3 regions of the Mesorhizobium sp. M0751 genome follow, and region 3 is predicted to be linked to each of the others. Evidence: riboswitches for the same ligand, from Rfam matches in the RefSeq annotation. Region 3 holds a riboswitch; each other region holds the start of a gene.

Region 1 (10,330 bases), on a different contig from region 3:
GCGCATGGTCTTTGAATATTGGGCGCACGAAGCCTCGTTCCTGCCGGTCGAGACCTATCCGCTGATGCGCTGGCGCATGCAGCGGGCCGAGCGCGGCGACGAAATGTACAGCGGACTGGCCAAATGGGGTCGCGAGCACGCCGCCTATATCGAGGAGATCTATCGCGAGGTCTCCGAACGAGGCCCGATCGCGGCATCTGCTTTTGAAGGCCAGAAGGGCAATGGTGGCTGGTGGGGCTGGAGCCATGCCAAGCACGCCTTCGAATGGCTGTTCTGGGCCGGCCGCATCACCACAGCGCATCGCCGCGGCTTCGAGCGGTTCTACGATCTGCCGGAGCGCGTACTGCCGCCGGCGGTACTCGCTCTGCCGGTTCCCTGCCCCGAGGATGCGCACCGCGAATTGCTGCGTATCTCCGCCCGCGCCCACGGCGTCGCCACGGCAGGCGATCTGCGCGACTATTTCCGCCTCTCGCCCGCCGATATCAAGGGTCGCATCGAGGAACTGGTCGAGGCCGGCGAGCTGTTGCCGGTGAGCGTCGAAAGCTGGAGCAAAGCAGCCTATCTCCACAAGGACGCCCGTTTGCCGCGCAGGATCGAGGCGCGCGCCTTGCTCGCGCCGTTCGATCCTGTCGTCTTCGAGCGGTCGCGCACCGAGCGGTTGTTCGACTTCCACTACCGCATCGAGATCTACACGCCGGCAGAAAAGCGCCAGTATGGCTATTATGTGCTGCCGTTCCTGCTCGGCGACAGCATCGTCGGGCGCGTCGACCTCAGGGCAGACCGCCCGGCCGGCGTATTGCGCGTCCATGCCGCCTATGCCGAGCCCGGCGCCCCGCCACAAACCGCCGCCGAGCTTTTCGAAGAATTGAAGCAGATGCAGGCCTGGCTCGGGCTTGAGCGCATTGAGGTGACGGCTGCGGGCGACCTTGGCCAGCCGCTCGCAGATACCGCCGCGTCATAGACGTGCGTTGACACGACTGCCTCCACAAGCCTAAATCCATTCCAGACGGTCCCCTGCCCGCAACGGCAAGGGCCAAGAGGGAATGCGGTGCGAAATCTCGATTTCAAATCCGCGGCTGTCCCCGCAACTGTAAGCGACGAGCCTCGGCCGAAAACCACTGGGATATTCCCGGGAAGGCGGCACCCAGGCGATGACCCGCGAGCCAGGAGACCTGCCGTCTAGGACATAAGAATCCGATCGCCTGGCGGGTTTTCCGGGCAAGGAGCCTGATTTGGAACGCGACAGCAGTTTTCCGGCTGAGACAGCGGATTTATTGTCCGGCCATGGTGATTCCCCGGCCGGCGTTACCGTCATCGTCTGCTCGTCCTGCCGTGACGAGACCGGTTCGGACGCCCATCCCTGCGCCGGCGAACTGCTCGCCGAGGACACGCGCCGCGCCGCTTCCAGCGAAAACATTAAAATCCGCACCGTCGAATGCCTCGGCAATTGCAAGCGCCGGCTCAGCGCCGCGATTTTGCGCGACGGCTGCTGGAGCTACGTCTTCGGCGACCTGACTGCGACCAGCGGCGCCGATCTCGTGACCGGCGCAAAACTGTTCGCCACCTCGACGGATGGGCTCATTCCATGGCGCGGCCGTCCCGAATGCCTGAAGCGCGGCCTGGTTGCCCGCATCCCTCCCCTTGACCTTTTGAAGGACCTGACATGACCGCTGCCTTCCTTTCGCGCGTTCCCTGCACCGTCGTCACCGGCTTTCTCGGCGCCGGCAAGACGACGCTGATCCGCCATCTGCTCGAAAACGCGAAAGGCAAGCGGCTGGCCATCATCGTCAACGAGTTCGGCGACATCGGCATCGACGGCGAGATCCTGAAGGGCTGCGGCATCGACACCTGCCCCGACGAAAACATCGTCGAGCTGGCCAATGGCTGCATCTGCTGCACAGTCGCCGACGATTTCGTTCCGGCGCTCGACCAGATCCTGTCGCTGACGCCGAGGGTCGACCACATCCTGATCGAGACATCCGGCCTCGCTTTGCCCAAGCCGCTGGTCCAGGCCTTCCAGTGGCCGTCGGTGAAAAGCCGTGTCACGGTCGATGGCGTCATCGCCGTGGTCGACGGGCCGGCGCTGGCTGATGGCCGCGTCGCCAACGACATGGATGCCCTGCAGGCGCAGCGCGCGCAGGACGAGACGCTCGACCACGACGATCCGGTCGAGGAAGTATTCGAGGACCAGCTCGCCTGCGCCGACCTGATCATCCTGTCGAAGAGCGACCTGTTGGACGCCGCCGGCTCGGCCCGTGCCAATGCCGTCATCGGCAAGCATGTTGCGCGGGCGGTGAAGATCGTGCCGACTTCGCAAGGCAAGGTCGACCCGTCGGTGCTGCTCGGCCTCGGCCTCGCCGTCGAGGACGACATCGAGAACCGCAAGACCCACCACGACGACGAGCTCGACCACGAACATGACGACTTCGATAGTTTTGTCATCGACATTGCGTCTGTGTCCAACCCGGACGAACTGGCACAACGCGTCGCCACGGCGGCGGAGGAGGAAAACGTGTTGCGCGTCAAGGGTTTCGTCGAAGTCGGCGGCAAGCCGATGCGGCTCCTGCTGCAGGCCGTCGGTCCGCGCGTCAACCACTATTACGACCGCGCCTGGACCGCTGAAGACGATCGCCGCTCGCGCCTTGTCGTCATCGGCCTGAAGGGGCTGAACCGCCCGGCGATCGAGCGTATCCTCGCCGGCTGATCCCAGGTACGAGCCGCCATGCACATCCTCACCACCACATCCGCCTCGCTCGACGATCTCGCCGAGCCTGTCGATCTCAGGCAAACGCCTGCGGATGTCGTGGCGCTGTCGTTCACCGACAGCGACCTGGCCGGGCTGGCGGCGGCGTGGAAGGCGGATGCGGCCCGCCTGCCATCGATGCGGCTCGCCGCCTTGCGCGACCTGCGCCATCCGATGTCCGTCGATCTCTGGATCGACAGCGTCGCCCGCCACGCCAAGGTCATTCTGGTCCGCATCCTCGGCGGCTATGACTGGTGGCGCTATGGCTGCGATCAGCTCGCCTCGACTGCCCGGGCACGCGGCATAAAACTGGCGCTGCTGCCCGGCGAGAGCCACGACGCGGACTTGCGACTGATCGAAGGCTCAACGCTGCCGCGTGAGGAGTTGGATGGCTTGCTTGGCTATTTCCGCGAGGGCGGGCCGGCGAATATGACGGCGCTGGTGCAGAGGCTGGCGAGTCTCGCCGGATCGGGTGCGGCGGTAGCCGGACCTGTCAGCGTGCCAAAGGCGGGATTTTACGAGCCGGGACGCGGTGTTATAGAAAGAATGGACTTATCAAGCGTCGGCATTCCTTCGCGCCCCCCTCTGTCCTGCCGGACATCTCCCCCACAAGGGGGGAGATTGGCCGTCACTGGCCGTATCGCGACTTCTGCAACGTCAGACGTTGGCGAAGCTACCGATGATCAGGCGATCTCCCCCCATGTGGGGGAGATGTCCGGCAGGACAGAGGGGGGCGCGAAGGAACACGGCCTAAACCGCTTAGGCAACGCCCCCGTCATCCCCATTCTGTTCTACCGCTCGATGCTGCTCGCCGGTGATGTCGCGCCGATCGACGCGCTTTTCGAAGCCCTGCGCCAACGCGGCATCAACCCCGTCCCCATCTTCGTTTCCAGCCTGAAGGACCCAACGTCCCTCGCCTTCGTCGAAACCGCGCTTGCAACCCTGAAGCCTGCCGCCATCATCACCGCCACAGCTTTCGCCTCGGGTGCCGAGCCTGGCGTCGAAACCCTGTTCGACCGCGCCGGCGTGCCGGTGTTCCAGGTCATCGTCGCGACCACCCGCCGCGACATCTGGCAAAACAATCAGCGCGGGCTGGCGCCCGCCGACCTTGCCATGCATGTCGTCCTGCCCGAGCTCGACGGCCGCATTTTGGCCGGCGCCATTTCCTTCAAGGGCGAAAGCGAAACCGACCCGGCGCTGGCCTTCCGCGCCTTCGCCAACCGGCCTGAGCCCGACCGCGTGGCGCAAGTGACGAACCGTGTCGAGGCCTTCGTGCGCCTGCAGCGGACGCCCCGCGCGGAACGCAAGCTCGCCATCCTGATCCCCGACTATCCCAGCGCCCCCGGTCGCACCGGCTACGCCGTCGGCCTCGACGTGCCGTCCAGCGTGCTGGCGATGCTGCACGACCTGAGCGAACAGGGCTACGCCATTGAAGGGATTCCGCAAACGCCGCGCGAGTTGCTGGAGGTGCTGGGGCGTGGAGGTGAAGGGTTGGGGTTTGAGGACTATCTCGAGTACTCGGCGGAATTGCCTGCTGAAGCGACAGCTGCCGTGACGGCCGCATGGGGGAATGCGGCAGATGAGACGGCTTCGCGCGAGGCACCCCCCTCTGAGGGGGGTGTTCAAGCGCCTGCCGCCGCAAAATTCGCTTTCCGCGCAGCCACCTTCGGCAACGTCACCGTGGCACTCGCGCCTGACCGCGGGCGCTCAGTTGACCGCCGCGCCGACTATCACGACCCGACGCTGCCGCCGCGCCATGCACTGATCGCCTTTGGCCTCTGGCTGCGCAAGTCGCTCGGCATCCATGCAATTGTCCATGTCGGCGCCCACGGCACGCTGGAATGGCTGCCCGGCAAGACCGTCGCGCTCAGCGAAAACTGCTTTCCCGAAATCGTCACCGGCGCCCTGCCCGTCATCTATCCGTTCATCGTCTCCAACCCCGGCGAGGCAGCGCAGGCCAAGCGGCGCATTGCCGCCGTCACGCTTGGCCATCTGCCGCCACCGCTGACCGGCGCCGGGCTGGACGAAAACCAGCATAGGCTTGAACGACTGGTCGACGAATATGCCCAGGCCGACGGGCTCGACCGCCGCCGCCGCGACCGCCTGGCGAGGCTGATCGTCGAGACGGCGGAAAAGACCGGCCTCGCCTCGGAAGCCGGGGTTGCCCAAACCGACGCTCCCGACGAAGCGCTGCGCCGCATCGACGCCTGGCTCTGCGATCTCAAGGATTTCGCCATCAAGGACGGCCTGCATGTTTACGGCCGCTCACCTGAGGGCGAAACCGATCCTTTGCGCGAGCAGAGTGCGGCAGCCGAGAAAGTAGCACTCATCGCGGCTCTCGACGGCCGCCATGTCGCTGCCGGTCCGGCCGGTGCACCAGCGCGTGGCCGGCGCGATGTGCTGCCGACCGGCCGCAATCTGTTCACCGCAGACCCGCGCACCATGCCGACGCCGACATCCTTCGATCTCGGCAGGGCGGCTGCCGACGAGGTCTTGCGCAGCTACATGCAATCGCATGGCGACTGGCCGCGCTCGCTGGTTATCGACCTCTGGGGCTCGGCCTCGCTGCGCACCGGCGGCGAAGAGATCGCGCAAGGCCTGGCGCTGATGGGCTGCCGGCCGCAATGGGATTGCGCCACCGGCCGCATCACCGGCATCGAGGTGCTGCCGCCGGCAACGCTCGGCCGCCCGCGCGTCGACGTCACCTGGCGCATATCCGGCCTGTTCCGCGACATGTTCCCAACCCAGATCGCGCTGATCGATGCCGCCGCCAACGCCGTCGCGACCCGCGACGAGGACGATTCGGAAAACCCGCTGGCGGCGAGAACCCGTGCAGACGGGAAGATCAGCCCCCGCATATACGGCACCTCGCCCGGCACTTACGGCGCCGGTGTCGAGGATTTGTTATCGGGCGGCACCTGGGCCGTGCGCGAAGAGATCGGTCGCGCCTACCTCGATGCCACCTCGCACGCCTATGGCGGCGCCGAGGGCGAAGGCGTTTCGGCGCCCGGCGCTTTTGAGGGCCGCATCGCTGAGGCCGACCTTCTGGTTCATACCGGCGACGACCCCGGCCGCGACATCCTCGAAGGCTCGGCCGACGTCGCCTTCATCGGCGGCTTTTCGGCAGCACTTGCCGCGCTCGGCAAAAACGCTGACGTGATCGTGCTCGACACTACGGACCCGCAAAAGCCGAAGCCGCGCTCGGTTGGTGAGGCCGTATCCCGGGTCGTGCGGGCGCGCACGGTTAACCCGCGCTTCATCGCCGGCCAGATGCGGCACGGGCCGCGCGGCGCTTCGGAATTCGCCGAGACGGTTGATCGGCTTGTCGGCTTCGCCGAGACCACCCATGCCATATCAGGCACGCTGATCGAGGCCGTGCACGACGCCTATCTCGGCGACCCCGTTGTTCGCGCCTTCATCCTGCGCGAGAACCCGGCGGCGGCGAATGTGATTGCCGAGCGGTTTCTCTCGGCTCGGCGGCGCGGTCTCTGGCATCCGCTGCGCAATTCGATCGATGACGATCTCGCCGCACTAATTGCCGAAGCCCAAGCTCTGGGAGTGGCGGCATGAACGCTTTCTCCCGACGCGGCGCCTGCCCTGCCTTGTCCGCGCCGATGCAGACCGGCGACGGGCTGCTGGTGCGGCTCAATCCGGTCGCTGGAGGACTGTTGCCGAAATCCTTGATCGGACTCTGCGAATCCGCCTTGCGCCATGGCAACGGCATCATGGAAGTGACCGCCCGCGGCAGCCTGCAGATCCGAGGCCTGACGCCGGCAAGCGCGCGGCTGCTGGCGATGGAGGTCGATGCGCTGGGCATCGCGGTGCGCACCGGCGTGCCGGTCGAGACCGGCCCGCTGGCCGGGCTCGACCCGGAGGAAATCGCCGACCCGCGCCCGCTTGCCGAGCGGATTCGGGCGGCAATTGAGGACGCGGGTGTTACACAACGCCTTGGCCCGAAGGTCTCCGTGATCGTCGACAGCGGCGGGCAGCTGACAATGGATGCAGTTACGGCCGATGTCAGGCTGGTCGCGATGCGGACCGGGGCGCGAACGCAGTGGCAGGTGGCTGTCGCCGGCGACGGTCAGACTGCGATGCCGCTCGTTATGGCCGAGGAGGATGCGGCTTGTGATATTGCCGTCGCTATTCTCAGGATGGTTGCTGAAAAGGGCCGCGATGCGCATGCGCGGGATTTGACGGAGAGACAGCTGAGATCTCTGGCAAGCTGGCGTTCCTTCGCACCCCCCTCTGTCCTGCCGGACATCTCCCCCTCTAGGGGGGAGATTGGCAATTCCACGGCCGGCTCTCCCTCTGCAACTTTGGGGATTGGCGAAACCAGCAACGAGAGCGCAATCTCCCCCCTTGAGGGGGAGATGTCCGGCAGGACAGAGGGGGGGGCGAAGGAACGCCAACCTATCGGAGTTTTCGACTTGGCCGCAGCCGCAATCGCCCTCGGCATCGGCCTGCCGTTCGGCAGCATACCAGCGCAAGAACTTATCGATCTCACCCAATACGCCCTCACCCTCGGCGCCACCGAAATCCGCCTGGCGCCAGGTCGCGCGCTGCTTTTGCTTGGCCTCTCCCCAGCCGCATGTCTTTCACTCCAGAAAACCGCCGCAACCGTCGGCTTTGTCACCGACGCAGCTGATCCGCGCACGAAAATCGCCGCCTGCCCCGGCGCACCCGCCTGTGCCTCCGGGCGCATAGCCACCCGCGACATCGCCGAGACCATCGCCGTGGAAAACCGCGACATCCTCGATTCCTCGCTGACGCTGCACATCTCCGGCTGCGCCAAGGGTTGCGCCCATCCTGGTCCGGCGGTGTTGACCCTGGTCGGTGGCGAAAACGGAGCCGGACTTGTCGTAGACGGGACGGCAAAGGCATTGCCCGCCGGATACAGGCCGGGCTACGAAGCCGCGCACGGCATCGGCCGCATTGCAGCGGCGATCCGCAGCGCACGACATCCCGGCGAAACTGCTGCTGCTTGCCTGGTAAGGCTCGGCGCGGCCGGCATCACCGAAATCTACCGACAGGAATGAGCATGCCCGCCCAGAACGCCTACGACTACGTCCGTGACGGCACGGCGATCTACGAGCGCTCCTTCGCCATTATCCGCGCCGAGGCCGACCTGTCGCGCTTTTCCGAAGCCGAGGCCGATGTCGCTATCCGCATGATCCATGCCTGCGGTCAGGTCGAGGCTGCGCAGCACTTCGTTTTCTCGAGCGATTTCGTCGCCGCTGCGCGCACGGCGCTGGGCGCCGGCGCGCCGATCTTCTGCGACGCGCAGATGGTCTCGCACGGCGTCACGCGCGCCCGGCTTCCGGCCGGCAACGAGGTGATCTGTACGCTGCGCGATCCGCGGACCGCCGACATCGCGAAAAAGATCGGCAACACCCGCTCGGCCGCAGCGATCGACCTGTGGGGCGAGCGCGTGGCCGGTTCGGTCGTCGCCATCGGCAATGCGCCGACAGCCCTTTTCTATCTGCTGGAAAAGCTGCGCGCCGGCGCGCCAAAGCCGGCGGCGATCATCGGCATGCCGGTCGGGTTTGTCGGCGCCGCCGAATCGAAGGATGCGCTGGCCGAAAATTCCTATGGCGTGCCTTACGCCATCGTGCGCGGCCGGCTGGGCGGCAGCGCCATGACCGCCGCCGCCCTCAATGCGTTGGCGAGGCCAGGCCTATGAATGCGATCGCAAAAGGTCGGCTGGTCGGCGTCGGCACCGGTCCCGGCGACCCGGAACTTTTGACCCTGAAGGCGGTGCGCGCGCTGGCCGAGGCCGATGTCGTTGCGCATTTCGCCAAGCGCGGCAACAACAGCAATGCGCGCGCCATTGTCGGCGCGCATTTTCGCCCTGATCTGATCGAACTGCCGCTGCTCTACCCGGTGACGACCGAGATCGACAAGGACGACAGCGATTACCGGTCGCAGATAACGGATTTCTACGAGCAGTCGGCCGAAAAGGTCGCCGAGCACCTCAGCGCCGGCAGGATGGTCGCGGTGCTTTCGGAAGGCGATCCGCTTTTCTACGGCTCCTACATGCATCTTCATGTCCGGCTGGCGCACCGCTTTCCGACCGAAGTCATTCCCGGCGTCACCGCCATGTCCGGCTGCTGGTCGGCGACCGGCCTGCCTATCGTCCAGGGCGACGATGTGCTGACGGTGCTACCGGGCACCATGAGCGAATTCGAGCTGACGCGCCGCCTTGCCGACACCGATGCCGCGGTGATCATGAAAGTCGGCCGCAACCTGCCCAAGATCAGGCGCGCGCTGGAGGCAACCGACAAGCTGGCGCGGGCAATCTATGTCGAGCGCGGCACCATGCCGGGCGGTGTCTCGATGCGGCTTGCCGACAAAAAGGACGACCAGGCGCCCTATTTCGCCATCGTGCTGGTGGCCGGCTGGTCGGGCCGGCCAAATGCATTGAGAGCCGAAGCATGAGCGGCCGCCTGACCGTCATCGGCCTGGGGCCAGGCAACGCCGACCAGGTGACGCCGGAAGCCAGCCGCGCCGTCGCCGAGGCGAAATTCTTCTACGGCTACAAGCCTTATCTTGACCGGCTCGACCTGCGCGCGGACCAGACCCGCATCGCCTCCGACAATCGCGAGGAACTCGCCCGCTCCAGGGACGCGCTGCTGAAGGCCGCGGAAGGCCACGATGTCGCCGTCGTATCGGGCGGCGATCCCGGCGTCTTCGCCATGGCGGCGGCCGTCTGCGAGGCGATCGAGGCGGGGCCGGTCGAATGGCGCGCGGTCGACATCGCCATCGTGCCCGGTATCACCGCCATGCTCGCCGTTGCAGCCCGCATCGGTGCGCCGCTCGGCCATGATTTCTGCGCCATCTCGCTGTCCGACAATCTGAAGCCGTGGGACCTGATCGAGCTGCGCCTTCTGGCGGCAGCCGGCGCCGGCTTCGTCATCGCGCTCTACAATCCGATCAGCAAGGCACGCCCCTGGCAGCTTGGCCGCGCCTTCGAATGCCTGTCGGCGATCCTGCCCGGCACCACGCCGGTGATCTTTGGCCGCGCCGCCGGCCGTCCCGACGAGCGCATCGAGGTTTTTCTACTGGCCGACGCCGATGCCGCGAAGGCCGACATGGCGACCTGCATCATCATCGGCTCGGCGGAAACCAGGATCGTCAAGCGGGGTGACAAGGCCGCGCTGGTCTACACGCCGCGTTCGGCATCGGGCCAAAGAACATGACTGACCAGAAAATGATCGACCATAGCGGCAAGAGATTCGATCGTTTCGGTCGACGCGACGTCCGGCAGCGCCGGCCTGCGGATCATCACAACCTCGATTCCCAGCGCTCGCGCCGCCGCGATCTTGCCGTAGGTCGCCTCGCCGCCGCTGTTTTTGGAAACAACGACTTCGATGCCACGGCTTTCGAGCAGCGCGCGCTCATCGGCCTCATGAAACGGCCCCCGCGCCAAGAGATACGTCGCGTCGGGCACAGCGAGCCTTGGCTCGACCGGGTCGACACTGCGGATGAGATAATGATGCTGGGGAGCTGCCTCGAAGGCAGGAACCTCCTGCCGTCCGAGCGCCAGGAACACGCGGCGCGGCACCGATCCCAGAGCCGTCACCGCGCTGG
Region 2 (10,330 bases), on a different contig from region 3:
CCTGATCGATCGCATCGTCAGCGCGTTGAAGGACAGCGGCCTGGAGGCGAGATATCTCGAGCTGGAGGTGACCGAGAGCCTTATCATGCAGGATATCGAGCTCGCGGTCGCCACCATGAACGCCCTGCAAAGCCTGGGTGTCCAGATCTCGATCGATGATTTCGGCACCGGCTATTCCAGCCTCAGTGCACTCAAGACCTTTCCCGTGGCGCGGCTGAAGATCGACAAGTCCTTCATCAAGGATCTCGCCGCCGACGAGAACGATCAGGCTGTGGCCAGCGCGGTGATTTCATTGGGGCAAAATCTCAACCTGAGGGTCATTGCCGAAGGCGTTGAGACGGATGATCAGGTGGCCTTCCTGCGCAGGAACAATTGCGACGAAATGCAGGGCTATCATTTCAGCAGACCGGTTTGTGCGCAGGACATAGAGGAATTGCTCGGCCGCGGCCGCAAAGACTGACGGATCGGTCGCCCGACAGGCTTCCGCCGACCACATGGCGGAAGTTATCTGCCGAGCACAAGGCACCAGTAGCGAAGTGTGCTGTCGCGGCCGTCGCTTACATAGGCGAGGCCGAAGCGGGTGAAGCGCGGGTCGAGCATGTTGCGGCGGTGGCCTGGCGAATGCACCCAGATATCGAACAGCTTCTGCTGGTCGAAGCGGCCTTCGGCGATGTTTTCGGCGGCCGCGCCGGCAATGCCATTGTCTTTGACGCGCGAGGCAAAGTCCTTGCCCCAGCCGGTGGTGTGGTTCATGCGGCCGCCGCGCGCCATGTAGCCGGCCTGCTGGAGCGCCGCCTGCTCGAGCTGCGCATCGGCGACAAGCGGCCCGAGACCCGCCGAAGCGCGGATGCCGGCCAGTGTGCCGGCGGCGGAGGCAGAGACACCGGCGCCTTCGCCGGTAGGCAGCACTGCGGTTGCGCAGGCGGTGAGCCCGGCAAGGGCGCCAAGACCGGCAGCTCTGAGCAGCACGCGCCTGTTTAGGCCAGGTTGGGCCTCATGATTTTCGATTTTCGTAACGGTCATGCCCGCCTGACATAACCGCGATCATGGCTTTTGCCGGGCAGGGGACTAACCGCTGCGGATAAGTTTGCAGTTGGACAATAATGGCCAGCCGGGCGATCCCGGTATTTAGCGTTGCTTCGGCGAGTCAATACTGAGCCTGCGCTTGCGCGCCGTCCCTCTCGACAAGACCAACAGTTGGACGCGATCGAGCGCAGGCGGGTTCAGTTGGGGCTGGTTGCGGCGGTGAACCCGCACTGCTTCTGTTCCATATCGATCTGCTTCGTGATGCGAATGGCGTTCTGTGCATAGGCCTCCGTCACGGAGCCACTATTCACGGTCTTGTCCTTCAGCGGACTCACGCCTGCGCAGAGGTGGAAAACATGCGGCTCGGCGGACTTCGCGGCTCCGTTTTCGGGCGCGATCCAGTAAACGACATCCTGACCGGCGGGGTGGCTCGCGTCCCGCGTCGCCGCCGCCACCGCGGCCGTGTCCGCCGCGATCGCCTGCGCCTGAGCGGCGACATCGGGCGAACAGGCGGTGGTCGGCTGCCCCGACTTGATCTGGGCTGCGCACGTGTTCATATCCTGAGTGTACTGTTCGACCGACGGGGGTTTGAAACTGATCCCCGTAACCGTCGCGAGCACAGCCAGCGCAGCGCCGACGCCGCCGGCAATCTTCTTGGTCCGCGGATCCATGTTTTTGTCGGTGAGGATCAGGAAAACCAGTGGGAGGAAGGCAATCAGCGTGATGATTGCGCCGAGCTGGTTTTGGAAGAAGAACCTGGCCGCGTCGGATGCGCGGGCCGGATCGTGCCTGTTGGCCGCCTTCCACAGCAAGTTGCCGGCGATTGCGAAAATCGCGATGCCGACCAGAAGGCCGATGATCAGCGGCAGGTGTCCCTGGTCGAACTTGTTCTGGCGAAGCAGCATAATCCCGTAGATCTCGCCGCCAATGGCGACGATCCACGAGAGTGCGGCGAAGAGGCGAAGACGCGTGGCGGAGGACTTCTGGCCCTGCGTCGCTTGCCAATCCTTGGTAACGTCTGGCTTGTTGTCGGTCATTGACCAGATCCCCTGATATCGACACTTCTGCCGGCGGCGTCAGACCAGAAGCCCAACCGCCCTGCGCAGCGTCATTGAACGAGCGTTACCTGCCTTGGCGACACGGCGAAAATGTGAGCGCCACGGCAGGCCTCATCTCCATTCATAATTCATATTGCGCATGAGTGAGGCTGGTAAACAGATATTTCCCCATAAACACCCTCCATTTATTAGCGATAATTATAGAGATACTTATCAACCTTGGGCAACCGGCAGCTCGCAAGGTGGTCCGATATCCGTCCGTTGCGCACAGAGAGGCCGATTCTCAAGCGAATTATGCCGCCGCTCCATCTTTGTGTTCGACCAAGATCTTTTCGGAAAACCGGTTTCCACTTTTCAGGATCATGGTCTAGACCTGACAGGCACCTTATCCGGAAATCCGATGGCTGGAGGCGCTGGTGGAAGGCCAGGACGAACATATGACCGGCGCCAGGGCGGCCGAGGAGCGCCGCGCCGACATCTATGACGAGGACGGCGTCATCCTGTCGTCGTTCCTCGCCCAGATCGGTGCCGCGATCGCCGATCGCGATACACTGACGCTGAAGCGTGAAGTCGACGATCTGCACCAGTCGGAACTCGGTCACCTGCTCGAGGCCCTGCACCCGGAACAGCGGCGCGCGCTGGTCGAATTGCTGGGCAAGGATTTCGACTTTTCTGCGCTGACCGAGGTTGACGAGGCGATCCGCCGCGACATCGTCGACAGTCTGCCCAATGCGCAGATCGCTCAAGGTGTGCAGGATCTCGATTCCGACGATGCCGTCTACATTCTCGAAGACCTCGACCAGGAGGACCAGGACGAGATCCTGTCGCAGCTGCCGTTCACCGAGCGGATCAGGCTGCGGCGCTCGCTCGATTATCCCGAAGAGACCGCCGGCCGCCGCATGCAGACGGAGTTCGTCGCGGTGCCGCCCTTCTGGACGATCGGCCAGACCATTGACTACATGCGCGAGGACAACAATCTTCCTGACCGTTTCAGCCAGATCTTCGTCATCGATCCGAGCTTCAAGCTGCTCGGCGCTATCGACCTCGACCAGATCCTGCGTACCAAGCGCTCGGTCAAGGTCGAAGAGGTCATGCATGAGACCAGGCATGCCATCCCGGCCACCATGGACCAGGAGGAGGCGGCGCGCGAATTCGAACAATACGATCTTCTGTCGGCTGCCGTCGTCGACGAGAACGAGCGGCTGGTCGGCGTGCTGACCATCGACGACGTCGTCGACGTCATCCAGCAGGAGGCCGAGGAAGATCTGCTGCGCATGGGCGGCGTCGGCGACGAAGAACTCTCGGACAGCATCTTTTCGACCTCGCGCTCGCGCGTGCCCTGGCTGCTGGTCAATCTTTTGACGGCTTTCCTGGCGGCCTCGGTGATCGGCCTGTTCGACCGCACCATCGAGCATATCGTGGCGCTGGCGGTGCTGATGCCGATCGTCGCCGGCATGGGCGGCAATGCCGGCTCGCAGACCATGACGGTCACGGTGCGGGCGCTGGCGACCCGGGACCTCGACATCTACAATGCCGGCCGCATCATCCGCCGCGAAATCGGGGTGGGCTTCATCAACGGCATCATCTTTGCCATCCTGATCGGCCTCGTGGCTGCTGCCTGGTTCCACGATCGCAATCTCGGCGGCATCATTGCGGCTGCAATGATCATCAACATGTTCGTGGCGGCTCTGGCGGGCATCCTTATCCCGCTGCTGCTCGACCGCTTCAAGATCGACCCGGCCGTGGCTTCGGCGGTTTTCGTCACCACGGTCACCGATGTCGTCGGTTTCTTTGCCTTTCTCGGGCTCGCCACATGGTGGTTCGGCGTAAGCTGAACGGCACCTCAATTGACTTTTACGTAAATGTCGTGCGAGGCTTTGGAAGGTGCCTTGTCCGCCGATTCTGGTGCGCGCCTGGGCGCCTTGGGCGCCGGCCAGTTGGAACTTGCGGCGTGGCCGGGGCATTGGAGTGACGATGCGGGAATATTATTCGATCACGGAGCTGACCCGCGAATTCGACGTGTCGACGCGGACGTTGCGCTTCTACGAGGACGAAGGGCTGGTGCAGCCGGTAAGGCGCGGCCGCACCCGGCTGTTCCGCCCGTCGGACCGGCATCTCATCCGCCAGATCATGCGGGGAAAAAGGCTCGGCTTCTCGATCAACGAGATCCGCGAGATCATCCAGATGTACAGGGAGCCGCCCGGCGAGGTCGGCCAGCTCAAGCTGATGATCAAGCGCATCGAGGAAAAGCGCGAGGATTTGCGCCAAAAACGCCGCGACCTCGAAGAGACCCTGGCCGAGCTCGACCAGGCCGAGGAATCCTGCGTCGAGCGGCTGGTGGAACTCGGCGTCACCACATAAGCGCGGTGTCAGCCCCGGCTCAAATCCAGCGCCGCACCCTTTTGGCGTAGTCCCGGTACTTCTTGCCGAATTTGGCCGTCAGCACCTTCTCCTCGCTCTCGATCGTCAGCTTCTGCGTCAGGAACGCCGCGATGACCGCCAGCGGCAGGAACCAGGCGATCCCAGTGACAAAGGCGAGGCTGACCAGCAGCAATGTGTTGGCGAGGTAGATCGGGTTGCGGCTGACGGCGAAGGGTCCGGTGGTCACCAGATGGTCAGGCACGCCGTTCGGGTTGAGCGTCGTCTTGGCGCGGATCATGGTGCGGATTGCCGTGAACCAGAGCGCGGCAACCGCCACCAACCCCACAAGGCCGGCGGCGAACAGGATGTCGCCGAGAAGATCGCCGATCCACGGCAGCGGATAGAACAGCCCCAGCGCGACGCTGACGATGATGGCGGCGATATAGATCAGCGGCGGCCATGGGATGTGCCCCAGCTTCGGCTGCCCAGGATTTTGCTGCACGGGTTTCGGGTGACTGTCGCTCATTATTGTCCTCCCTCGATTAGCGCGTTCCCGGTTCCGCCGCCTCGATTTGGGCGGTGCAGGTTCCGGCGAGCTCGCCAATATGCGCCTTCCACTCCGGGGACTGGTCGTTGCTGTAGAGCCGGTCAAGCGAGGCTTCGCCCTGGAGAGTGTCCAGCATGCAGGCACAATAGCTGGAGCAGAACTTGGTGTCGCGTGCCTGCTCGCAGGATATCTGGCAGGATTTCAGAAAACTCACCTCCCTGGTTTCGGCCTGCGCCGGCATGAATTGCGAAAGCAGGCAGACCGAGCCGATCAGCACCGGCTGATGGATCAAATAGAAGGCAAGGCTGTGCCGGCCGATGAAGACCAGCGGATTTGCCCAGCGGCCGGGCGTCAGGGCCGACAGCCGCGTCAGCACGCCGGAGGTGGAGGCGAGCTTGGTAACCGCGATGCCGGCAAGTACGGCGCCGAACCAGGGCAGCAATGGAACGTAGTCGTTGGAGCGCGGGTTGGTCGCCGACAGGCCGACCCACCATAAAGCTGGATGATCGAAAAGCTCGGATCGCAGGTAGAAAGGCGCGGCAATGACGAGGGCCGCCACGGCAAGCGTCAGCAGCGCCGGCAACCGTAGGAACGCCAGGCCGAGCAGGCTGGCGAGGGCGATCTCGTGCAATATGCCGAAGAAGATGAAGCCGTCGGGCGTGGCGATGCGGGTGACCAGCGATATTGCGAGCGCTGCCCCGGCAACCATGGCGAAGCGCTTCCAGAAGCCGGTCCAGCGGATTTTTTTGCCATGGGCGAGATAGAGGCTGATGCCGACCAGGAACAGGAAGCTCGAGGCGATGCAGCGCGCATAGATTTTCCACCAGCCGAAGGCGGTGAGGCCGGGATCGGTGTAGCCGAAAAATTCGAGGTCCCAGGTGAAATGATAGCTCGCCATGGCAAGCAATGCGATGCCGCGTGCAATGTCGATGGCGGCGATGCGCTTCGACTTCGGTTGATCCTGAACGGAGGCGGTCGGCGTGTCGGTGCTCATGGTCTCGCTGTCTTGGTTCAGCCCCGGCAAGACGACTATCACGGTTGCCACCGTCAAAAGAAGCAGGGCCTTGCGTCACGTTGGCGCCGGCCAGCATCAGGGCTGCTTTAGGCCAGAGCCGGAAAGCCTTTGGCCGGCTTCGCTTTTTGCCGTGAAGGCGTCGGTTTCCTGTTACCCGGCAAGGAATCGCCGCGGCAGATTTGTGCTCCAAACACTGCTTCAGGCGATTCGGCTTCGGGAAAAGCAATGGCTACCCATGTGCGCCATCCGATCTGGCTCGCGGCCTTGCGGCCGGCGGATGCCCGCACCTTCGCCTCGCTTTATGCGGTCGAATCCTTCGCGCGCGCCACCGTATCCAGCGTCATCCCGATCCAGGCCTACGAGATCCTGCACAACGAGCAGATCGTTTCGATCCTCTACACGATCGTGGCGATGCTCGGCCTGTCGGCGACGCTGTTCATGCCGATGCTGATCGCCCGCTTTGCCCGGCGCTGGGTCTATACCGCCGGCGCCTGCCTGCTGGCCGCCGGCTCGCTGTTCTTCGTCACCCATACGCTGGCCGGCCAGGTGGTCGGCATGCTCTGCCGCGTCGTCGGCGCCGGCGCGCTGGCGATCACGCTCAACCTCTACATCATGGATCATATCCGCAAGACCGATTTCATGCAGGCCGAGTCGCTGCGCATGGCGTGGTCGATGCTTGCCTGGACCGCCGGGCCGACCCTCGGCATTTTCCTCTACACGCGTTTCGGCATCTATGCCGCGCATGGCGCGGTGGCCGTCTTCGCCATGGCCTTGCTGGCGCTGTTCTGGACTTACCGGCTTGGCGACAACCCGTCGATCCGCCCCGGCAAGACGCGGCCGGTCAATCCGCTGGCCAATATCGGCCGCTTCGTCGCGCAGCCAAGGCTGAGGCTGGCCTGGCTGATCGCCTTCGGCCGCTCCTGCTTCTGGACGACTTTCTTCGTCTATGGGCCGCTGTTCATGGTGATCACCGGCGAGGGCAAGCTCGCCGGCGGCCTCTTGGTTTCGGCCGGCAATGCGCTTTTGTTCATGGCCATCTTCTGGGGCAGGGCAGGAAAGCGTTTCGGCGGCCGGCGCACCATGACGTTCGCCTATTTCGCGATGTCGGCAACGCTGCTGGCGGCCGGCGCCGTCGGCGAGGCCGCACCGCTCGTCACCGGCGGGTTGCTGCTTTGCGGTGCCTTCTTCACCATCGCGCTCGATGCGCTGGGCTCGACTGCCTTCATGCGCTCGGTGCGCTCGTATGAGCGGGCACAGATGGCGGCGGTCTACCGCACCTATCTCGACTTTTCCGAGCTGACGCCGCCGCTGGTCTACTCGGTGGTGCTGGCGTTTTTCGGACTGGGCGCGGTTTTCGCGACGCTCGGCCTGCTGGCGGCGATCTGCGGCTTCGTCACCTGGCGCTATCTGCCCAAATCGCTTTGATTTTCGAGCGCCGCATGGCGCTCGCGCACCCAATTGTGGAAGCGGTGCTGATCATATTCCTCCGGCATCAGCACGCCGGCCTTGTGGCGCATCGAGCGGAGGCCCTTCTGGTTGACCTCGCAGATATCAGCGTCCTCCTCCAGCACCTGGGTGCCGAAGGCGACGATGTTGTCGATATCGGCGGCCGGATCGGCGAGCGCTTCGGGCGAAAAAAGCCATTCGGCAGTGAGTTCGGTCTGCTCCGGCCCAAGTGGCACCAGCCGCACGGTCCTGACATAGTCGACATGGCCGACGACGAACATCGACGGCAGGCTGGTGGCATAGGTCTGCCCGGCGGCACGCTCGGCCGGCGTCAGGCCGGAAAAGACCGAGCCGTGGACGCGCCTGTCGCGCGACCAGGTTTCGGCCCCGGCCCGCAAGCCGCCGGCAAATTCCGGTGCGTCATTGTCGGCGTGGCGCGCCCATTCGGGGTCGTCGTGCCGGCCCATCAGGCCGCGGCCATAGATCGGCACCAGCCGCGACAGGTCCTTGTGGACGCCGGGGCAGTGCAGGCACTCGTTGAAGTTTTCCCAAAAGATTTTCCAGTTGCAGTTCATAACCTTGCGCAGGACATGGCCGCTCAGCAGCGTTTCCAACGGCCAGTTGGCGAGGTTGCCGGATGCCGGATCGAAGGATGTTTCAGCCGAACCGGCAGCGTCTTCGGCGAGGTTGACGAAGACGAACCCGCGCCACACCGACAGCGCGACGCGGTAGAGCGGATGATCGGCCTTGTCGAAACCTTCAGGCAGCGATTTCGACGGCACGCGCACCAGATCGCCGCGCAGCGAATAGGACCAGGCGTGGTAGGGGCAGGTGATGAGCCGCACCTTCAGCCGGCCTTCGCTCTGCTGGCAAAGCTGCGAGCCACGATGCCGGCAGGTGTTGTGGAAGGCGCGCAATTCGCCGGTCTCGTCGCGCAGCACGACGACCTCCTGCGTGCCGATGTGGAACGTCCTGAAAGCCAGCGGCTGGGCAAGGTCGGCCTCGCGGCAGACGAGCAGCCAGTTGCGATACCAGATGGCCTCGAGATCGTTCTGATAGGCCGCGATGTCCCAATAGGCCGATGACGGCAGCGTCGGCTCGGCCCGCGTCAGGCCGTTGTAGGGACCGCGCTCGTTCGGGCTGGGTTGCATGCCGGCTTCCTCCCCATCCGCCAGCCGACACCGGCCGCGAAAATTGTCAATCGCGGCGCCGGCCGGCCAGCTTGGCGAGGCGGCGCATTCGCTACACGATCCGGCGGAATTTGGTTTGCCGGGCGCGGCGATTCTGCCTATAGTCGCTGATGTCGTCGGTTCCGTTTGGAACCAAGAGGGAATGCGGTGAGGGCAAGTTGTTTGCCCAATGCCGTGGCTGCCCCCGCAACTGTGTGCGGTAGTCCTCTCCATATGCCACTGAGGGTTCGCCTTCGGGAAGGTGGGGAAGGGCGCTGATCCGCGAGCCAGGAGACCTGCCGGCGACAGGAAACTGACTTCTATGCCCTCGGGTGGAGGGCGAAAGGACAAGACATGAATACCGCTTCCGTCTCGCTCGGCGCTTCCGCCTCCTCGCAGTCGCGTTTCATGCAGCTGGCGCTTGCTGCATTCCTCGGCATTTTCGTCATGGGCTTTGTCGGCTTCTCGCATATCGATGCGGTCCACAATGCCGCGCACGACTATCGCCATTCGATGGGCTTTCCCTGCCACTAACAAGGGGCTGACATCATGACACTGTTTCGCAACGTCGTGTTCATCGCGGCGATCGCAGGGCTTGTGGCCGGCGTGGCTCTCGCCTGCATGCAAGCCTATGCCACGGTGCCGCTCATCCTGAAGGCGGAAGTCTACGAACAGGCCGGCGGCGGCCATGACCATGCCGCGGCACCGGCCGAGAACGCCGCGGGCACGACGGCCATGAGCAGCGCCGCGCCGGCACCGGCTGAAGCAATGGCTCCGGCGGAAGAGGAAAGCTGGGCGCCGGCCGACGGTTTCGAACGCTTCGGCTTCAGCGTCGTTGCCAATATCGTCACCGGCATCGGCTTTGCGCTGGTCCTGGTTGCGGTTTCGGAATTCGCCGGCGGCATCGGCAATTGGCGCCAGGGCCTGTTCTGGGGCTTGGCCGGCTTTGCCGTGTTCACGCTGGCGCCGGGCCTCGGCCTGCCGCCGGAACTGCCGGCGATGCCGGCGGGCGACCTTGTCCAACGCCAGATATGGTGGTGGGCAACAGTGGTGGCGACCGCGGCCGGTCTCGGCCTTATCGTCTTCCGCAGATCGCTGCCGCTGGTGGTTCTTGCGGTGGCGTTGATCGTTGCGCCGCATATCGTCGGCGCGCCGCAGCCCGACAGTTTCGAGACGACGATCCCAGAAGGCCTGCACCACCAGTTCGTGGTGGCGGTGACGCTGACCAATCTGGTGTTCTGGCTGGTGCTCGGCGCGGTCGTCGGCGTGGTGCGCGGCCGCTTCACCGGCACGGCGACCAGCCTGCGCGACAGCTTTGCCTGACCGCGCTGCCGGGGCATTGACCCTGGTCATCGGCGGTGCGCGCTCCGGCAAGAGCGCGTATGCCGAGAGGCTGGTAACGGCCCGTCCGCCGCCTTGGCGCTATATCGCCACGGCGCAAGCCTATGACGACGAGATGCGCCAGCGTATCGCGCTACATCGGTCGCGGCGAGGCGAGGGCTGGACGACCATCGATGCGCCGCTCGACCTTGCCGGCGCGATCGAGGCGCTGCCTGACGGCCAGCCGGCGCTGATCGACTGCCTGACGCTGTGGCTGACCAACCATATGCTGGCCGAACATGATGTCGAGGCCGAATGCCGAGGGCTGGCCGATGTGCTGTCGCGGCCGCGTGGGCCGTGGTTCGTGGTGTCCAACGAGGTCGGCCAG
Region 3 (10,330 bases):
TCAGTTGGTCATAGGCGACCGTCACCGTCGTTCGCGAAACCCCAAGGTCATTTGCGAGGCCTCGGGAGGACGGCAGCTGACTGCCGGTTTCATAGACGCCGCCGAGGATTTGCTCGCGAAGAGCCTCGTAGATCTGGCGTGCACCCATCGCGTGCGAGCGACCTGCAGAACCGGCACTTGAAGACTGGACCATTTCATTCATTGCTAACTGGATATTTCACATTGGCCAGTTTGCCGTCAATCTTTCGGAAACCCAAGAAAGATCTTAGAGGCCGAATGACCCGCTCCTATCAATCCGAAACGGATGCTCTCACGCGGTCGCTCAACGACACCGGTCCCGGATTCGCCACTCGGGCGATCCATCATGGCTACGATCCGGCCGGCTTTTCCAATGCCGTTCAGCCGCCAGTCTTCTTGACCTCGACCTATGGATTCGAAAGCGTGGCAGCGAACGAGGCCGCCGCCGCACTTGGCGGAAGGCTCTATGCGCGCGAATACAATCCGACGACGGAGATCCTCGAGCAACGGCTCGCCAATCTGGAAGGAGCCGAGGCAGGTCTGGTCGTTGCCTCGGGGATGGCGGCTTTCGGGACGCTGATCCTGTCGCTCCTGTCCCAAGGCGATGAACTCATCGTCCACAAGACACTTTATGCGAACACGCTTGCCATGGTCGAACAGGCGGTCCCCCGCTTCGGCATCAAGGTCGTCGCGGTCGACCTGTCCGATCCTCAAAATCTCGATGCCGCGATTACCGAGCGGACCCGGCTTGTTTTCTTCGAGACGCCGGTGAATCCGCTGAGCCGCATCCTAGACATCGCTGCCATTGCCGAGCGCGCCCACGCGCGCGGTGTAAAGGTTGCAGTCGACAGCACCTTCGCCTCCCCCGCGCTCCAGCGGCCGCTCGAACATGGGGCCGACCTCGTGCTCCACTCGCTGACCAAATACATCAATGGGCATGGTGACGCCCTTGGCGGGGCGATTCTCGGCGACGCGCAAACGCTCCGCACGCTGCACGAGACGGGCCTGCGCTACATCACCGGCGCAGCGCTCTCGCCCATGTCAGCCTTCCTGATCCTGCGCGGTCTGAAGACGCTCACGCTACGCATGGAACGGCACAGCGCCACAGCCCTTGCGGTGGCTCAGGCACTCGAGGCGCACCCGGCGGTGGCATGGGTGAGTTATCCCTTCCTCGACTCGCACCCTGATCAGGTGACGGCGCGAAAGCAGATGTCCCAAGGGTCGGGTATGTTGGCCTTTGGCCCCCACGCCGGATTCGAGGGCGCGCGGCGGATGATGGACCGGCTCAACCTGATCACCCGGGCTGTCAGCCTCGGCGATGCCGACAGCCTCATCTATCATCCGGCAAGCCTGACCCGTGCTCGTCAGCCGATCCGCAAGGATGCGCATCTGGCCGATGGAGTCGGCGAGGACCTCATGCGTCTCTCGGTGGGTCTTGAAGACGCCGATGACCTAATCGCCGACCTGCGGCGGGCTCTGGACGTCTTGTGATGACCTGCCGTCCGGCCAGTCCCACGGTGGCGTACAAACCCGGAGCCTCGCCATGGCATTCCTGAGCGGCCTTTCCGCGTTTCCCATCACGCCGACCGATCGTGACGGCCGTGTCGATACCGTTGCTCTGCGCAAGCTGATTGCCAGGCTTTGCGCCGCTCAGGTCGATTCCATCGGTCTTCTCGGCAGCACCGGCACCTATATGTATCTGTCGCGCGAGGAACGGCGACGGGCGCTCGCCGAGACCTTGGACGAAACCGGGGGACAAATGCCGGTCGTGGTGGGTGTGGGCGCGCTGCGCACCGACGAAGCAGTGAGGCTCGCGCAGGACGCTAAGGCCCTTGGGGCTGCCGCGGGGTTGCTTGCCGCCGCCTCCTACACCCCGCTCACTGATGACGAGGTGTTCGAACATTTCTCGACGGTGGCGTGCGAGAGCGGCCTGCCGATCGTCGTCTATGACAATCCAGGAACGACGCATTTCCATTTCACCCCAGCACTCGTCAGCCGCCTGGCAAAGGTGGGTGGGATTGTCGCCATCAAGAATCCGACAGAGAAGGGCGATGCGATCAAGAGCCATCTGGCCGACCAGAGGCACACTGTGCCGGAAGGGTTCTCGATCGGCTACAGCGGCGACTGGAACGCCGCAGAGGCCATGATCGCCGGCGCCGACACATGGTACAGCGTCCTCGCCGGCATCCTGCCCGAGGTCTGCGTGAAGATCGTCACGGCGGCGCAACAGGGCGATGCGGCCGAAGCGCGACGGATCGATGCCACGCTTGCGCCGCTCTGGAGCCTCTTCAAGGAGTTCTCGAGCCTTCGCGTCGTCTATGCACTTGCCGAATTGCTCGACATTTGCCGTGCCGACCCCCCGCGTCCCATCCTGCCTCTGCCCTCAGCAGCGAAGCGCCAGATCGCCGCCGCGTTGGAACGCTTGCCATCGGATGTCAACCGGTGAATAGCGAACCCGGCGGCCAGTGAAGGAACCTGTCATGTATGTACCCGCGCATTTCGATGAACCGAGCCGAGAAGTCCTCTACGAACTGATCGAGAACAGTGCACTTGGCATGCTGATAACCCATGGCCGGAGCGGTCTCGACGCCAATCACATCCCCTTCGAACTCGACACGTCACAGGGAGAAAACGGTACCCTTTACTCCGGCGCGATTAATACACGTGCCGAGGGAAAGTGCACATTCTCGCTCGAGTGACTTATTTCAAAGGATGTGATCGCGTTTTGGCACATTCACGGCCGACATGCGGCAGCCGGTCACTCACCACATGGTGAGCAACCAGGAAACCCTCCGGCCTACACTTTCTACCGGAGCGCACGTGCTGCATCGACCATGTTCATGAGGGCAGGGCGGACCTCCTCCCATTTGCGTGTTTTGAGGCCACAGTCCGGGTTTACCCACAGTTGGGAATCCGACAGTCGCTCGCGGGCAAGCATGACGAGATCCGAAATCTCGCCGACTTCCGGGACCCGTGGTGAGTGAATGTCGTAGACTCCGGGCCCGATTCCATTCGGATATTTGGAGCTCGTGAAGGCGTCCAGCAGTTCCATTTTCGAGCGCGACGTTTCAATCGAAATGACATCCGCATCCATTTCAGCGATCGCGTCGATGATCTCGTTGAACTCCGAATAGCACATGTGGGTATGGATTTGAGTCGCGTCCTTTACACCCGTTGAGGCGATCCGGAAGCATTCGACAGCCCAGTCGAGATAGTCGTTCCAATCAGACTGGCGCAGTGGCAATCCTTCGCGAAACGCGGCCTCATCGATCTGGATCATCCTTGCGCCGGACCATTCGAGATCCGTCACTTCGTCGCGGATGGCGAGCGCGATCTGGCGGCATGCTTCGGAGCGGGGTACGTCGTCGCGAACAAATGACCAGTTGAGAATGGTCACCGGGCCTGTGAGCATTCCCTTCACAGGGTTTTCCGTAAGCGACTGGGCGAACTGCCACCAGCGCAGCGTCATCGGATTGGGCCTCGATACGTCGCCGAAGATGATGGGGGGGCGCACGTAACGCGACCCATAGCTCTGCACCCAGGCATGCTGGGTGAAGGCGAAGCCGGACAGCTGCTCGCCGAAATGCTGTACCATGTCGTTTCGTTCGAACTCACCGTGCACCAGCACGTCCAGCCCGATCTCTTCCTGCCAGCGAATTGCAGCCTCGATCTCCTTCTTCAGGAAGGTCTCGTAGTCGACATAGCTCAGCTGGCCCTTCGCATGAGCGGCCCGCGCCCTGCGTACCTGCGGCGTCTGCGGGAAGGACCCGATGGTCGTCGTCGGGAACGGCGGCAGCCCGAGCGTGCCGGCCTGGACTCTGGAGCGCTCGGCAAAAGCGCTCTCTCGTCGCTTCATGCTGTCGTCAATGCTGGCGATCCGCCCCTCAACCAGCGGGTCATGGATCTTCGTGGATGTCACGCGAGTGGCGGCAGCCTCGGCAGACGCTTTCAACGCGCCTGCCACCGCATCCCTGCCTTGGGACAGGGCCCGGGCAAGCAACACCAACTCGTCGGTCTTCTGGGCCGCGAAGGCGAGCCACGACCTGATGTCCGCGTCGAGTTCCGTCTCCATGCGGAGGTCGATCGGTATATGCAGCATCGAGCAAGAAGGCGCGATCTCGACGCGGTCCAAGGGCCAGCCGGCGACGATCGGTTTGATGCGGTCGAGAATGGCGGGCAGGTTCGCACGCCAGACGTTGCGGCCATCGATCAAGCCAAGCGAGAGCACCGGATCCTTCGGTGCGAGCCGACCCACCGTTTCCAGCTGCTCGGGAGCGCGCACGAGATCAATATGCAGCCCGGCCAGGGGCAGAGAAACCGCGGTTTCGAGATTGTCTCCCAGCGGCCCGAAATAGGTAGCCAGCATGATCTTCAGCTCGGGCGCGGCTTTCGACAGCTGGCCATAGGCGAATTCGAACGCAGCTCGTTCGTTCGGGTTCAGATCGAGGACAAGCGCTGGCTCATCGATCTGCACCCAGTCGGCTCCAGACAGCTTCAGCCTCTGCAGGAGTTGCTCGTAGACGGGCAGCAGCCGCGGCAGGAGCGCGATGGGATCGAATCCTTTGGCAGGCGATTTCGCCAGCTTGAGGAAGGTGATCGGTCCAAGGATGACTGGGCGTGTGTGAACGCCGAGAGCTTTAGCCTCGATGAAGTAATCGACCGGTTTCGTCGACGAGAGGGCGAACGTCTGATCATCGTTGAGTTCCGGCACAATGTAGTGATAGTTGGTGTCAAACCACTTGGTCATTTCCATCGCGGTTACATCAGACCGATGAGCCGCCTGCTGGTGACCAGCGTGTCGACAATCCTCCGTCTGACCCTGGTTGCCCCGCGCCATTGCGAAGTAGATGTCAAGTGGAACCTCGCCGCTATTCCAGCCGTAACGGGATGGAACGGCGCCGACCATGGCTGCGGTGTCGAGCACATGGTCGTAGAGCGAGAAGTCGTTCGACGGGATTTTCGACACGCCGCGATCGTGCTGCTCCTCCCAGCTAGCGGCACGGAGCGCCTTCGCGGTCGTGAGAAGCTCGGCAGCGGACGATTTTCCGGACCAGTAGCTTTCAAGCGCGAATTTCAGTTCTCGCCGACGACCGAAGCGGGGCACGCCGAGCGTTGCTACAGGAATTTGCTGAGAGATAGTCATGCCAGACCCCGATGGTTGGGGCGTCGGTGACAAGGAAGGCGCTAGCAGGCCGGCACGAACGCCAGGCTGCAGCGGCCACCGAGACACCCCGCCCGTGGACGTAATTCGCCGTGGCAGGTCTCCTGGCTCGCGGGGTCATAGCCTCTACCCGTCTTCCCAAGGCTATTCGCCTCAGTGACATGAGTGGGGTTGGCTCGCCGCTAACAGTTGCGGGGGCAGCGCCGGCATCGCACCGGCTTCCCTCTTAGCTCCGCTGCGGCAGCGCCGTACGGAGAACCACGACGCGGGAGACAATTACAGCAGTTCGCTTCTTTGTCAACGCCGCATAAAGAAATCTTTATGTCGTTATGTTAAGTTTCCGTTGGCATGTTCCAAAGGTCGCCTCGAAAGCGAAAACTGTGGAAGCCTTGAGCGGCCGGTAAATCAAAGCAATGACGCACGGCGCCCTTGTCCAGGAGGATAGGAGTTCGTCGGCTGCCGGCGGCAAACGACCGGCAAGCGCCGTGGTGCTGCTTCCCGCATCATGCGAACGCCACCTCGGCGTCGAACTTCGGCTCCGAGCTTCCGACCGCTTCGTTGGTGATCTGCTCGCGACCACATCCGGGTCAATGGCGAGGCTGTTGCCCATGTGGAAACTGTTGGCCGTGATGCCCTCGGTGATACGACACAACGATTTCGAGGGGAGCACCCCGAGGCCCGGCGCAGCGGCCTGTTGCGAAGTAATCGAGGCCAATGTCTCGAACTGCTTGTTCGCAGCCCACCGGCTCAAGATAACCCGGCTCAAACCACCGGGCCAGCTCAAGTCCTGTCCAAATGAGGCCTGAGCGGCAAATCGTCGTGCACGCGCACGGTTTGGCGTTCGATCTTGTGATGCGTCTTGGGCGGACAATCGCCACGGTGCAGCGCGCAGAAGCGGTTCCCCAATTGGAAGCCGAGGGCGGTGAGGGCAAGCCAGCGCCACGGGCGGAGGGGGACTTGGACCTGTTTGCCCTGCTGGACCACAAGTTCGCGACACAGGGCCTCAAGGAGAAGACCAAGACTGATTATGCGCGGGACCTCGCCAAATCATCAAAAGCAGCGGGCAGTCAAAGTTCGGCGCCGATTGACATGGAGATAGCCATCGCGGCGGCCCCCCAGGCGGACCGCAAGCCGGAATACAACCGGGTGCAGGCGGCCAAGCTCGTCCACAAGATGGCGTCGGGCACACACCGGCGATGGGAGAGCGGACCGTGGAGTGCAGGAACTTCACGCCTATCCACGCTCCCGTGGACGTGTCCTGCGGCACATCGGCAGCGATATTGAGGAGGCAGTTGAGCTTCTGGTCGAGCACTCTTACCTGCCACTACCTACGCTTAACGTCATCTCGTACTGAAAACGCACCACGCAAGGTCGAGATGTAACATGCGCCCTTCGTGGATGGTTCTAAGCTTCCTCGGGCGCGGTCAATCTGTGATAACGGTCGCTTGGAACCTCCATCACCGCGACGCGATCAAGGTTGGCGTATCGCGCTCGGTAGTAACCTTCTTCCTCCACTTCGGCGAAACTACACTGGGGAACGTCAAAGGTCGCAGCTTCCAATCCGAAGAAAGTCGTAGCGGTTTCTTCATCCAAGAAGTTCCACTCATCTTCTCCGTCGTCATATGTGACGCGAACATAGGAGGCCATGCGCACGGCTTCCTGATCACCCATCTCTGCGATGATGGCATCGCATTCTTTCTTCAGCTTTCCTGAAACCTCACCCTTATCCCAGTCATCCAAAGCCCGATAGATTTCTGGATGATAATACTCTGGCATCTCCTCTACATCTTCACCGATAAGCTCAATGGTGCGGACATATTGCGGATTTATCAAGAGTATTTTGTTGTCAAGGCTCCAACAATACAGCCATGGCCTGCTTGTGTTATTTCTACGAAGATTATGAAGTTCCTTCAACTGACGTAAAATCGATTCACGCGCCTTTTCATCGATAGGATATTGGCGGCTGCCAACAGTCGTCTTGATTCTGAGCGTGCCGTATCGCGTTTCGGCATCGGCAATTGCAAACGGGCTCGTGCGCCACTCCTCGACATCAATCTTCCAGCCCAGCAGCTCCTCGACCGTGCATTTCAACGTGAGACAAAGGTCCTTGATCTGCTCGACATTCAACTGCGTTTTGCCTGTTTCCCAACGGGCCACAGTCTGTTGCGTCGTTGCCATCTGCTCTGCCAAATCTTTTTGAGTCATGCCCAGTCGAACCCTAAGCTCTTTCATGTTCATAACTCACCTCGCGTGTTCAACACACGCATTGTGGATGAATTAATCTAATCGTCAAGCGTGTTCAAAAATCGCAGCATGTGTTTTTAGGGCGTCTTCGAGGCTCCGGCAGCCGTTCGTGACCACTTGCGCAAGACACAGGGCTGGTACACAGCACGAATGGGCGATCAAAAATTACTGCTGAAATTCAGATAATTATTGTGGGCGAGTCTGGATCTCTCTGATCGACACGATAGTCGACCATCACCATGATCGGACCGCTTCGTGGCCGCAGGTCAAGTTGCAGCGTCGGTTCGCTGAACTTGTTGGTCGGATCCAGATTGAGCGTTTCAAAATCCGGCTGACGCAGAATGATGCCCATCAGTCCCCCAATGACAAGAACCAGCTGGCGGACGAGCAAGGCTCCCGAAACACCTTGGACATCCGCCAGTTCGCCCCAAAGCCAGCTTCCCGCCGCCATGCCGCCGTATGTGGCCGTCTGATAGAGAGAGGGCGCGTCCAACCACCCACCGCGGCGCCGAAAGCTGCACTGTGACGTTAAACAGCGAGAATGATTGAATCCAGGCCGCACCGGCTGGCATGAGGTTGAGACAGCTCAGCCCAACGTGCTCGCTCCATGCCCGAAAGAAGCAGCTGATCGCCAATACAAAGAACGCACCGCGAATGACCCATTCGTTGGAGAGAACTTCTCGGACCCGCCCGAGGAGGAGCGCGCCGCAAATCGCTCCCAGGCCGAAGAAGCCGAGCATCACGCCGTAGGTGACTGCGGTCCCTTTGATCTGTTCGCGAGCGACCAACGGCAGGAGAGCCAAAATGACAACGGCGGTGAGGCCGAAAATGAAACTCCGGCACATCACCTTGAGAAGGTTCGGCGACAAGAGCACGTAACGGAAGCCCGCCGCCATCGCACTGCCGAAAGCCTCCCGCGGCAGCGCTTGTCGTGCCCGTTCGGCTTTCCATCGCAACAGCGCAGCGATCAGAGCGAAGTAGCAAAGGACGTTGAAGAGGAACGCGAAGGCCGCACCGGCTGTGGCCACGATTATGCCGCCAATCGCCGGCCCGATGCTGCGCATGAGATTGTAGCTCATGCCGTTGAGCGCAACCCCGCTTGGCAGGTGTTCGCGAGGCAGGATATCTCCCATGGAGGCTTGCCAAGAGGGATCGTGCAATGCCCAACCACAGCCGATTAGGAAGGTGAGACCCAGAAGGGTCCAGCGTGTCATTCCCCGCATAGGTCAGGAACGCCAGGAAGGCGGATACGCAGACCATCAGCAGTTGCGCAGTCAACATGATCCGGCGACGGTCAAACTTGTCCGCGAGCGCTCCCGCCGCGAGCGAGAAGATCATGTAGGGGAGGGTGGTCGATGACTGGACGAGCGCCACCATTCCATGGGAGGTGGCGATGCTCGTCATCAGCCAAGCTGCCGCCGCACCTTCCACTAGGGTGCCAAGGTTCGAAATGAGTGCAGCCGACCATAGCGAACGGAAGGTCTTGTGCTGAAAAGGAACCAGTGAAGATGTTCTCTTCGCCATTGTGGGAAGCTTCGGGATCGACCGCGGGGCTGGATTTGGTTCGCCTCACTCAACCATGGCCTCGCCATACAAGCCAAGCTGCCACAGTGGCGCGCCTGCTAACCCAGAAAACTTGGCGGCCTTAACTACCCCCTGAGGAGTGTCTCTCGACATTCCTCAGGGAACTCGACGCGAATGTCTGCAATATCCGCTAAGCGGGCGGAATTTCTGCGACAGCATTTGCTGAAACCCTACTTTACAACAGTGTGGCGCTTCCGGCCGAGCGAAAGCCGGATCGGGAGGTCTTGGGAAGATATCATTGTATCAACCTCGACAACGTTGCCGTTGATCCGCACACCTCGTCCCGAGATCGCCCTTCGCGCTTCCCCTTTGGAGGAGGTCAATCCGGCGCGTACCAGCAAATCCACAAGGGCTACTCCGGCCAACCCCTCGGCGTCATTTAGATGAAGCGTCGGTAGCCCCTCTGCGGCTTCGCCCTGCCCAAATGCTTGGCTAGCCGTGGCCTCCGCCTGTTTGGCGGCGTTAGTTCCATGTGCCAGGGCCGTAGCTTCGTTGGCGAGACGTTCTTTGACGGCGTTTAGCTCGGTTCCTTCAGCCTGTCCAAATCGCTCGATCTCGTTCATCGGCAGATCGGTGAAAAGCTTCAGAAACCGAACGACATCAGCGTCTTCCGTGTTACGCCAGAATTGCCAGTAATCGTATGGCGAAAGGCGATCTTCGTTGAGCCACACAGCTCCGGCAGCCGTCTTACCCATCTTGATACCTGAAGGAGTCTTCAGAAGCGGCGTAGTCACTCCGAAGACTTCCTTTCCATCCGTCCGCCGTATCAAGTCGATGCCATTGATGATGTTCCCCCACTGGTCGGCTCCACCCATCTGCAAACGGCAACCGGTCCGGCGGGTTAGCTCAAGGAAGTCGAACGCTTGGAGGATCATGTAGTTGAATTCTAAGAAGCTCAGATTCTCCTGCTTTTCCAGCCGCGACTTCACACTGTCGAAAGAGAGCATCCGATTGACGGAGAAATGCCTGCCGACGTCTCTCAGCATGTCGATCCAACGAATGCTGTCCAGCCAGTCGGCATTGTTCACCATCACGGCATCCGTCGGGCCGTCTCCGAAGACAAGGAGACGGCCAAAGACCTTTCTGATCCCTTCAATGTTGGCGGCGATCCGCTCGTCCGTCAGCATCGGCCGCGCGTCCGAACGGAAGCTGGGATCGCCGATGCGGGTGGTCCCACCCCCAATGAGAACGATGGGTTTATGGCCAGTCTGCTGAAGATGACGAAGCGCCATGATCAGAAGAAGATGGCCGACATGAAGACTGTCAGCCGTCCCATCGAAACCAGCGTAAGCGGGTACGATGCCTGCTTCAAAGGCGGCATCG

What was found. Region 3 has a riboswitch for cobalamin ahead of metE (5-methyltetrahydropteroyltriglutamate--homocysteine S-methyltransferase). Riboswitches for the same ligand answer to the same signal wherever they lie in the genome.
Region 1: linked by a shared signal. The riboswitch ahead of NKI19_RS07545 (DUF1636 family protein) and the one ahead of metE (5-methyltetrahydropteroyltriglutamate--homocysteine S-methyltransferase) in region 3 are both predicted to bind cobalamin.
Region 2: linked by a shared signal. The riboswitch ahead of NKI19_RS18250 (CbtB domain-containing protein) and the one ahead of metE (5-methyltetrahydropteroyltriglutamate--homocysteine S-methyltransferase) in region 3 are both predicted to bind cobalamin.

What each region holds. Positions count from the first base shown of each region.
Region 1 is NZ_JAMYPH010000003.1:453,818-464,147, reverse strand. It holds gene NKI19_RS07550 (winged helix-turn-helix domain-containing protein) at 1-961, shown strand, start outside; cobalamin riboswitch at 991-1,194, shown strand; gene NKI19_RS07545 (DUF1636 family protein) at 1,233-1,667, shown strand; gene cobW (cobalamin biosynthesis protein CobW) at 1,664-2,704, shown strand; gene cobN (cobaltochelatase subunit CobN) at 2,723-6,313, shown strand; gene cobG (precorrin-3B synthase) at 6,310-7,779, shown strand; gene NKI19_RS07525 (precorrin-8X methylmutase) at 7,776-8,423, shown strand; gene NKI19_RS07520 (precorrin-2 C(20)-methyltransferase) at 8,420-9,178, shown strand; gene NKI19_RS07515 (precorrin-3B C(17)-methyltransferase) at 9,175-9,939, shown strand; gene NKI19_RS07510 (cobalt-precorrin-6A reductase) at 9,903-10,330, opposite strand, start outside.
Region 2 is NZ_JAMYPH010000011.1:80,595-90,924, forward strand. It holds gene NKI19_RS18205 (EAL domain-containing protein) at 1-460, shown strand, start outside; gene NKI19_RS18210 (CAP domain-containing protein) at 505-1,023, opposite strand; gene NKI19_RS18215 (hypothetical protein) at 1,224-2,063, opposite strand; gene mgtE (magnesium transporter) at 2,501-3,919, shown strand; gene NKI19_RS18225 (MerR family transcriptional regulator) at 4,059-4,445, shown strand; gene NKI19_RS18230 (methyltransferase family protein) at 4,465-4,971, opposite strand; gene NKI19_RS18235 (heparan-alpha-glucosaminide N-acetyltransferase) at 4,988-5,986, opposite strand; gene NKI19_RS18240 (MFS transporter) at 6,233-7,432, shown strand; gene NKI19_RS18245 (aromatic ring-hydroxylating oxygenase subunit alpha) at 7,411-8,604, opposite strand; cobalamin riboswitch at 8,744-8,940, shown strand; gene NKI19_RS18250 (CbtB domain-containing protein) at 8,977-9,156, shown strand; gene NKI19_RS18255 (CbtA family protein) at 9,172-9,945, shown strand; gene cobU (bifunctional adenosylcobinamide kinase/adenosylcobinamide-phosphate guanylyltransferase) at 9,938-10,330, shown strand, end outside.
Region 3 is NZ_JAMYPH010000012.1:186,046-196,375, reverse strand. It holds gene pdxR (MocR-like pyridoxine biosynthesis transcription factor PdxR) at 1-193, opposite strand, end outside; gene NKI19_RS19820 (trans-sulfuration enzyme family protein) at 277-1,509, shown strand; gene NKI19_RS19815 (dihydrodipicolinate synthase family protein) at 1,562-2,464, shown strand; gene NKI19_RS19810 (FMN-binding negative transcriptional regulator) at 2,499-2,717, shown strand; gene metE (5-methyltetrahydropteroyltriglutamate--homocysteine S-methyltransferase) at 2,825-5,161, opposite strand; cobalamin riboswitch at 5,257-5,457, opposite strand; gene NKI19_RS19800 (hypothetical protein) at 6,137-6,463, shown strand; gene NKI19_RS19795 (helix-turn-helix transcriptional regulator) at 6,584-7,417, opposite strand; partial or broken gene NKI19_RS19790 (MFS transporter) at 7,629-8,947, opposite strand; gene tyrS (tyrosine--tRNA ligase) at 9,178-10,330, opposite strand, start outside.